2 regions of the Pantoea sp. App145 genome follow, and region 1 is predicted to be linked to the other one. Evidence: predicted binding sites of a transcription regulator. Region 1 holds the regulator's gene; the other holds the start of a gene.
What was found. Region 1 encodes CRP, which controls carbon source genes, mostly activating them, when cyclic AMP is high. Its sites were predicted from a motif close to ATGTGANNNNNNTCACAT; they were not measured.

Region 2: a site for CRP is predicted at 2,267-2,284, ahead of RCF31_RS11205 (YjcB family protein). Genes of this name have one in related genera too.

Annotation. Positions count from the first base shown of each region.
Region 1 is NZ_CP133290.1:3,194,571-3,199,470, reverse strand. It holds gene RCF31_RS14595 (hydrolase) at 28-1,044, shown strand; gene RCF31_RS14590 (YheU family protein) at 1,047-1,265, shown strand; gene RCF31_RS14585 (phosphoribulokinase) at 1,327-2,196, shown strand; gene RCF31_RS14580 (OsmC family protein) at 2,244-2,648, opposite strand; gene crp (cAMP-activated global transcriptional regulator CRP) at 2,950-3,582, shown strand; gene RCF31_RS14570 (YccS/YhfK family putative transporter) at 3,641-4,900, shown strand, end outside.
Region 2 is NZ_CP133290.1:2,447,958-2,452,857, reverse strand. It holds gene RCF31_RS11215 (oligosaccharide flippase family protein) at 1-861, shown strand, start outside; gene RCF31_RS11210 (ATP-grasp fold amidoligase family protein) at 870-1,820, shown strand; gene RCF31_RS11205 (YjcB family protein) at 1,875-2,156, opposite strand; gene soxS (superoxide response transcriptional regulator SoxS) at 2,464-2,892, opposite strand; gene soxR (redox-sensitive transcriptional activator SoxR) at 2,976-3,452, shown strand; gene RCF31_RS11190 (glutathione S-transferase family protein) at 3,503-4,168, shown strand; gene RCF31_RS11185 (NCS2 family permease) at 4,377-4,900, shown strand, end outside.

The DNA of each region.
Region 1 (4,900 bases):
AAAACCCATCGAAACTATCAGCGAGATATGCATCAGACAAGCGTTTACCACAGTAATTTTGATTCTCCGCCCGGCGAGACCTTCGTCCCGCTGAGCGGCTTTCGCAATCCGCATCTGCAAACCCTGCTCCCGCGCCTGCTGCGGCGGCGTGTTACCCTGCGTCCGCACTGGCAGCGTCTTGATTTGCCGGATGGTGATTTCGTCGATCTCGCGTGGAGTGAAGATCCGGTGCAGGCCGCCCATAAACCGCGCATGGTCCTGTTTCACGGCTTAGAGGGAAGTTTCCACAGCCCCTATGCCCACGGGTTGATGCAGGCATGTCAGGCGCGTGGCTGGCTGGCAGTGGTGATGCACTTTCGTGGTTGCAGTGGCGAACCCAATCGCCTGCATCGTATTTACCATTCCGGCGAAACGGAAGACGCGAGCTATTTCCTGCGCTGGTTAAGGCGTGAATGGGGCACAGTGCCAACCACTGCAGTGGGCGTCTCGCTCGGCGCGAATATGCTGGCGTGCCTCGCCGGGATGGAGGGCAGTGATGCGCCTTTTGATGCCGCCGTCGCTATCTCGGCACCGCTGCTGCTGGAGCCGTGCAGCCAGAAACTGGAGAACGGTTTCTCACGCTTTTATCAGCATTATTTGCTGACGCAGCTGAAAAAAAATGCGAAGCGCAAGCTGCGCGCCTGGCCCGGTACCTTGCCGGTGGATTTACGCCAGCTACGCACCCTGCGGCGTCTGCGCGACTTTGACGATGCCGTCACCTCACGGGCGCACGGTTTTATCGATGCGGGGGACTATTATCACCGCGCCAGCGCCATGCCGCACTTAATCAATGTCCGTAAGCCGCTGCTGATCATTCACGCCAAAGACGATCCCTTTATGACTGACGCAGTTATCCCGCAACCGGAGCAGCTGTCCTCGTCAATTGAATACCAATTGACGCAGCAAGGCGGCCACGTTGGCTTTGTCGGCGGGACATTGCTGCGCCCGCAAATGTGGCTGGAGCAACGCGTGCCACAGTGGCTATCAACTTATCTGGATATGTGATCGTGATTATACCGTGGCAACAACTCGACCCCGAAACGCTGGAAAACCTGATTGAAGCCTTTGTATTACGCGAAGGCACCGACTACGGTGAACAGGAGCGCAGTCTGGCGCAGAAGGTCGCCGATGTGCGCCGCCAGCTGGAGCGTGGCGAGGCGGTACTGGTGTGGTCTGAACTGCACGAAACCGTCAATATCATGGCGCGCGGTGAATTTCGCGGCTAATGCACATCCCGGCATTTCGTGCTAACAATGCTCATCGCCGGACTTCACAGGGAGCTTTGTCATGTCAGCCAGGCATCCAGTTATCGCCGTTACCGGTTCCAGCGGAGCCGGAACCACCACCACCAGCCTTGCCTTCCGGAAAATTTTCCAGCAGCTGGATCTGCACGCCGCAGAAGTGGAAGGCGACAGTTTCCATCGTTATACGCGTCCAGAGATGGACATGGCGATCCGCAAAGCGCGCGATCTGGGCCGTCATATCAGCTACTTCGGACCGGAGGCCAACGATTTTGGCCTGCTGGAGCAAACCTTCAGACAATACGGACAATCCGGTCTCGGGCAGTCGCGCAAATATCTTCACACCTATGATGAAGCCGTGCCGTGGAATCAGGTTCCCGGCACCTTTACGCCCTGGCAACCGCTGCCGGAAAACACGGATGTGCTGTTTTATGAGGGTTTGCACGGCGGCGTCGTGACACAGCAACACAATGTGGCCGAACATGTGGATTTGCTGGTCGGCGTGGTGCCGATTGTGAACCTCGAGTGGATTCAGAAGTTGATTCGCGACACCAGCGAACGCGGTCATTCGCGCGAAGCGGTGATGGATTCGGTGGTACGTTCGATGGAGGATTACATCAACTTCATTACGCCACAGTTCTCGCGCACCCATATCAACTTCCAGCGCGTACCTACCGTTGATACCTCAAATCCGTTTGCCGCACGTGAGATTCCGTCGCTGGATGAAAGCTTTGTGGTGATCCATTTTCGTGGGCTGGAAGGTATTGCCTTTCCTTACCTGCTGGCGATGATTCAGGATTCCTTTATCTCGCATATGAACACCCTGGTGGTGCCGGGTGGCAAAATGGGGCTGGCGATGGAGTTGATTATGACACCGCTGGTGCAGCGGCTGATTGAAGGTAAACGGATTGAATAATCCGTCATTTCCGTATCGGCGCGATTTATCGCGCCGCTACGTTCGTGCTATAGCTCGATAACCTCATAGCTGTGGGTGATGTCGACCCCTTTGCCCAGCATGATCGCCACCGAACAATATTTCTCTGCCGACAAATCCACCGCACGCGCCACCGCTTTATCGCCCAGCGCTTTGCCGCTGACAATAAAATGCAGATTGATGTGTGTAAAAATCCGTGGCGCTTCTTCACGACGTTCAGAAGTGAGTTTCACCTCGCAATCGGTCACTTCATTGCGCCCTTTTTGCAGGATAGACACCACGTCAATCGCGCTGCAACCACCCGCCGCCATCAGCACCATCTCCATCGGACTCGGCGCTTTATCACCCGAGTTCCCATCCATTAATACCTGATGACCCGATGAGGATTCTCCGAGAAAGGTAAGCCCCTCCACCCATTTGACTCGTGCCTGCATTATTCTTTCTCCTGACCAAGCTGATTTGCCGCCAGAGTACGCTTTCACCTGAGAAACAGCAATCCAGACTAATCGCCCTTTTGCTGAAGCGAGACAACACAAGACAGCTAGCAAAAGCTGTGCTACAAACAGAGCTGAAAATATTTTCGTCGTAACAGACGAAGGCGGGAAGAATCAGAAGCCTGGCTTAAGAGTCCACCCGAATAATTTCCTTTACTGGAAGCGCTCTACGATTTCACCGCCTGACAGGGAAAATTGCCCCCTGTGTTTTGGGCACGATTACAACAGAGGATAATAGCGAATGGTTCTCGGCAAACCGCAAACAGACCCTACACTCGAATGGTTCCTGTCCCATTGCCATATTCACAAATATCCATCCAAAAGCACCCTGATTCACCAGGGTGAAAAAGCGGAAACGCTCTACTACATCGTGAAAGGTGCCGTTGCGGTACTGATTAAAGATGAAGAAGGCAAAGAGATGATTCTCTCCTACCTCAATCAGGGGGATTTCATCGGCGAGCTTGGCCTGTTTGAAGAAGGTCAGGAACGCAGTGCCTGGGTACGAGCAAAAACTGCCTGCGAAGTGGCTGAAATTTCCTACAAAAAATTCCGTCAGCTGATTCAGGTAAACCCGGATATTTTAATGCGTCTTTCGGCGCAGATGGCACGTCGCCTGCAGGTGACATCAGAAAAAGTCGGCAACCTTGCCTTCCTTGATGTGACCGGTCGCATTGCGCAGACGCTGCTCAATCTGGCCAAACAGCCTGATGCCATGACCCACCCGGACGGGATGCAGATCAAAATCACCCGTCAGGAAATTGGTCAGATCGTTGGCTGCTCACGCGAGACAGTTGGCCGTATTCTGAAAATGCTGGAAGATCAAAACCTGATCTCCGCACATGGTAAAACCATCGTCGTTTACGGCACCCGCTAATTCCTTCTCACCCACGGCGTGATGGTCACATCGCGCCGTTTTTGTCTACGATGAGCTGATGTGGCGTCGAATCATCTATCATCCCGAAGTTAATTATGCCCTGCGGCAAACGCTGGTGCTTTGCCTGCCCGTGGCTCTCGGCTGGCTGTTTGGTGACCTGCAAAAAGGTTTGCTGTTCTCGCTGGTTCCCGCCTGCTGCAATATCGCGGGTCTGGATACACCACATAAACGTTTCTTTAAACGCCTGATTGTCGGCGGATCCCTGTTTGCCACCGGCAGCTTTCTGATTCAGTGGTTGACGGATTACCATGTTCCTTTGCCGCTGATTATGCTGGCTCTGCCGCTGCTGGTGGGCGTCACCGGCGAAATCAGTCCGTTGCATGGCCGTTTGCTGCCCGGCACCCTTATCGCCGCCATCTTCACACTCAGCCTCGCAGGACGCATGCCGATATGGGTACCGCCGCTGCTGTATATCGGCGGCACGCTGTGGTACGGGCTGTTTAACTGGCTCTGGTTCTGGCTGTGGAAAGAACAGCCGATGCGTGAAACCCTCAGCCTGCTGTATCGCGAGCTGGCGGATTATTGCGATGCCAAATATACCCTGCTGACGCAGCTGACCGATCCGGAAAAAGCGCTCCCCCCACTGCTGGCCCGGCAGCAAAAAGCGGTCGACCTGATCACCACCTGTTATCAGCAAATGCATATGCTGTCTGCCAGCCGTAACAACAGCCATAAACGTCTGACGCGTGCCTTCCAGGTGGCACTCGATCTCCAGGAACACATCTCGGTCAGCCTGCATCAGCCTGAAGAAGTGCAAAAACTGGTGGAGCAGAGCCATGCTGAAGCGGTGATCCGCTGGAATGCGAAGACCATATCGGCGCGGCTGCGGCTGTTGGCCGATGCTATCCTCTATCACCAGTTGCCGGAGCGCTTTCATATGGAGAAGCAGCTCGGGGCGCTGGAAAAGATTGCGCGCCAGCACCCGGATAATCCGGTCGGTAATTTTTGCCTGTACCATTTCAGTCGGATAGCCCGCGTCCTGCGCACGCAGAAACCTCTTTATACCCGTGACCTGATGGCCGACCGCCAGCGACGTTTGCCGTTTTTTCCGGCGCTGCGCAGTTACCTGTCGCTAAAGTCCCCGGCGTTACGCACCGCAGCGCGTTTTGCCGTAATGCTGATGTTTGGCAGCGCGCTGGCGTTGTTCTTTAACATCCCCAAACCCTACTGGATTCTGATGACCACCATGTTCGTCAGCCAGAACGGCTACAGCGCCACTCGCGTACGTATCCAGCACCGTGCCCTCGGCACCTTCGCC
Region 2 (4,900 bases), 750 kb from region 1:
AATGCGCGCCTGGCTTCACGTCTCAATACCATTGCGAACTCTGTCGGTCTGCTCCTCGGCTTCGCGCTAAGTTTCGGCATTGCCTGGTTCCGGCTGAGCCCGTTATGGCTGACTCTGTCGATTGTGGCCGTGACGCTAGTCCCCTACGCTATCAAGCGTTACAACTTTTACCGCGAGAACCAGGAGCAATCACCGTCGCGCGTGAAACGTGGCCCTTATCTGCGTTATCTGCTGTATGCCGGCCTGCCATTGGCGATCTCCAGCATCTTTATTTCGGTACAGGTGAAAACCGCGCAGATGTTTCTGGTCGGTATCGCTTCAGCAGGCGATCTGGGGTTGTTCGCTGCGGCCAATACCATTTCGGCTTCGTGGACCTTTATTCCACTGGCCATCATCACTTCCAGCTTTTCGGAAATATTCAGAGAGCGCGGCGAAGCGGCAATTAAGCTCACGGCGCGTCTGAATGGGTATGTGTTGGGTGTCTCACTGATTCTGTTATTCGTCATCGCCTTATATGGTGAAAAAATAATCATTGCTTTATATGGTCACGATTACACGCAGTCAGGAAGTCTCATTACGTTGCTGTCGATAGCCTCCAGTTTTTCGGCGATGGGGACCGTCGCGTACCGCTATATCGTTAAAGAGGGTGGATTTAATTATCTGCTCAGGAAAATTCTCTGCCTGGTCGCCATCGGCCTTCCGCTGTCGTGGTGGCTGATTCAGGGGTACGGCATTATGGGCGCTGCCTGGAGCGTTTTCCTGACGGAACTTCTGTCCCTCACCGTAATGAATTACTTCTTCAGAAACGGCGTCATTTACAAAATTCAGGTTTCCTCACTCAACTACAAAACCTACAAATGAGGTCAGATATGCTTAAGTTGAAAGATGAACTGAGAAAAAGTGTGCGGTATTTCATCAGGAAAATGCCCTGGGCTTATCAGGATCGGATTTTTTACTTTCGTAAATTCCGGCGCTTACCCAATCTGCGTGAGCCGAAAGTGTTTAACGAGAAGATCCTGTACCGTAAGTTTGTTTATGGCGATTACCAGAATTATGGTCGTCTGTCGGATAAATATTCGGTGCGTGATTACGTCGCTGAAAAGATAGGCGGTGAATATTTGATTCCATTGCTGTATGAAACCAGCGATCCGCATTCACTGCATACGCTGCCAAGCTGGAAAAACACGGTGATCAAGCCGAATCACGGCTCCAATATGGTGGAAATCCTGCTGGAAGAACCGGATGCGCTGAAAAAGCAGCAGATCATCAGCAACTGCCAGCGCTGGCTGAAAAAAGACTATGCCGATGAGGCGCGTGAGATTCATTACCGTTACATCAAGCCGCGCATTCTGGTGGAGAAATACATTGGTGATGGCAAAACCGCACCGGTTGATTACAAGTTCCATATGTTTAATAAACGCGATGGCAACTTCGAGTTTGTGTTGCAGGTGATTTATAATCGATGCAATCCACTGATATCAATGAATTTTTATGTGAATAACTTGAATGAGGCCTATCATAAAATCCGTGATACCGGATTGGATATCTCGTCGCAGTTGGCAGCGCTGCAACATGCCTTAGCGTTGAGTAAGAAACTGGCGAGTGACTTCGATTATGTTCGTGTTGACTGGTATATCCACGAACAGCAGGTTTACTTTGGCGAGCTGACTTTTACGCCTGGCGCTGGGATGGTTACCGGACTGGATCGTGGGCTTAATCAGATGATGGGTGATATGTGGATTCAGGACCGTCTCGGTGCGAAGACGCCGGGCGGTACGGTGGGGGATGTCAAGATCCCGGCCGTGTTGAAGAAAATTTGAAATCACACAGCAAAATAAAAAACCCCGCGATGCGGGGTTTTTTATTGGTGGAAATCAGGGCATTGGCCAATCGGCAGGGGTCTGGCTCATCACCTCGACGAAGGCGTTTTTGGTGATTTCCATAAAGTTATGCAGATTTTCCATGCTCAGGGTGATTCCCAGCAGGCCGGTGACAAACCAGCAGGACATGCCCAGGCCGATTCCGCCGCACATCAGCGCCATCACATGGTGGCTGTTCTGACGAAAACGAATTTTCAGGGTGCTGGCGAAAAACATCATTATTGCGCTCAGCAATTCCCAGCGCATAACGATAAGACTGGTGGTTAAAGTAGCCATCTGCAACGAACCTCTATGAATCAGTAACATCCCTGACATTCATCGGACATCACTGGCGGCAAAGAAGGAAGGTCAGGGAGGCCCTTCAGGCCGTCGTATTACGCATTATTTTGTGACTTGGGTCACATTATATCATTCGATTTGAAATTTTGAACAAAATTTATACCTTGTATGGTAGAAAAAATTTTATCGAAGTCAGATGCGGCATTTATGTGGATTGTGCAAATAATTGCACGGGTGGGTAGCGGCGCGATTTATCGCGCGCCTGACAGGCAGGGTGCGCCCGCAGGGGGGCGCGCAGAGAGGATTAGCGGATCGGGCAGCACTCGCCGGTGGTTCGCTGGGTAAAGCTGGCCAGATTTTCGTTGCAATCAAAGCTCACCAGGCGTGGACGCTGGATCATCGCCTGACGACGCATGGTGTGGCGATAGGCAGTCGGTGTTTGCGAGAACTGACGACGAAACACGCGGGAAAACGTCTGTTGCGAGTCATAACCGTACTGCATCGCGATATCAAATACCGGGCGTTGCGTCTGGCGCAGTGCTTCTGCTGCCAGCGTTAAACGCCGTTCGCGGATATAGCCGCCCAATGTTTGTTTCGTCACGGTACGGAACATACGTTGCAGGTGCCATTTGGAATAACCTGATTTGGCCGCTACTTCATCAATTGACAGGGTTTTATCCAGATTCTGATCGATCCAGTGCGTCAGTGAATGAATGATTTCCTCTTGCATCATAACCACATCCTTCTGAGTAGAGATTCGAAGTTTCAATGGGGAGCGAGTATAATTCCTCAAGTTAACTTGAGGTAAAGAGCCAAATGAAAAAAGAACGCAACTACCCGAAGCCGGTGCTGACGCCGGGCGAAGTAGCGAAACGCAGCGGCGTGGCCGTCTCGGCGCTGCACTTTTATGAGACCAAAGGATTGATCTCCAGCACGCGCAATAACGGCAATCAGCGGCGTTACAGCCGCGATGTGCTGCGTCGCGTGGCGATCATTAAAATCGCGCAACGTATCGGCATTCCTCTCGCCACGGTAAGCGATAGCCTGATGCATGTACCCGCCAACAAACGTATGTCGACCCAGGAATGGGATGCGCTGACCCAGCACTGGCGCGAGGAGCTGGATAAACGCATCGAAACACTTACGCGGCTGCGTAACGATCTCGACGGGTGTATTGGTTGCGGTTGTCTGTCGATGCGCGATTGTCCGCTGCGTAACCCCGGTGACCGTCTGGCAGAGCAGGGGTCGGGCGCTGTGTTACTCGATCCGCAACAGGACGAGCAGAAACGCTGAGACGCCATCATCTATACTTGCCGGGTCAATCCATTGGTCAGGAAGCCATGATGATCACCGTTCACCATCTTGAAAATTCCCGTTCACATCGGGTGCTGTGGCTGCTGGAAGAGTTATCGGTGCCTTATCAAATCAAGCGCTACCAACGTGAAGGCACCTTGCTGGCACCGGAGTCGCTGAAAAAAGTCCATCCTCTGGGCAAATCCCCGGTGATCACCGATGGCAATCGGGTGGTGGCGGAGTCCGGGGCCATCCTCGAATATCTGGCAGAAAAATATGACGTCGAGTATCGGCTGAAACCTGCCGATGAGGATGCGCAGATTCAGGCCCGCTACTGGCTGCATTACGCCGAGGGATCGCTGATGCCGTTGCTGGTGATGAAACTGGTGTTCGGCCAGTTGGGCAAAAAGCCGGTGCCCTGGCTGCTGCGTCCGGCGGGCAGGGCGCTCAGCGCGGGTATCCAGAAAGCCTGGCTGAACAAGCAGCTGGCGCTGCATGGCGGCGTGATTGAGCAACATCTCAGCCAGCATCCTTACTTTGCCGGTCATCGTTTCACCATCGCCGATATCCAGATGAGTTTCCCGTTGCTGGCGATGCGCGCGCGTACCGGTCTGCGCGATATGCCCGCCAGTCTGCGCTGGCTGGAAGGGATGGAACAGCGGGCAGCCTGGCAGCGGGCGCTGGAGCAGGGCGGCCCGATAAATTTCAGCGGTTAAATCCGTTATGCCAGATTATCAGTTGAAAACCGCCGGTCATTCACCGGATAATCGTTTGCCTTTTTTCTGAGTTTCCCCTTTTACGACCAGAAATACGCGGCTACGTAAACGTTTGCTTTGTTTCTTCACCGGAGAGACGTGCACCAGGACGGCAGGCAAACGGTAGCCGTGCGGCCACTCACAACACAAAAAATGCAGAGGATTAATTATGTCTGGCGATTCTCGCCCGGCCAGTGGAAAACTGGACGCCTGGTTTACTATTTCAGCACGCGGTAGCAGCGTGCGTCAGGAAGTGCTGGCAGGGTTAACCACCTTCCTGGCAATGGTTTATTCCGTCATTGTGGTGCCGGGTATGCTCGGTAAAGCAGGCTTTTCTCCGACGGCGGTCTTCGTCGCGACCTGCCTGGTGGCAAGCTTCGGTTCCATCCTGATGGGGTTGTGGGCCAACCTGCCCATGGCTATCGGTTGCGCTATCTCGCTGACCGCCTTCACCGCCTTCAGCCTGGTGCTGGGGCAGCATATCAGTGTGCCGGTTGCCCTTGGGGCGGTGTTCCTGATGGGGCTGCTGTTTACCGTGATCTCTGCCACCGGCATTCGTGCGTGGATTCTGCGTAACCTGCCGATGGGTGTCGCGCATGGCACGGGCATCGGTATCGGCCTGTTTCTGCTGCTGATCGCTGCCGATAGCATTGGCCTGGTGGTGAAAAATCCGGCGGCGGGCTTACCGGTAGA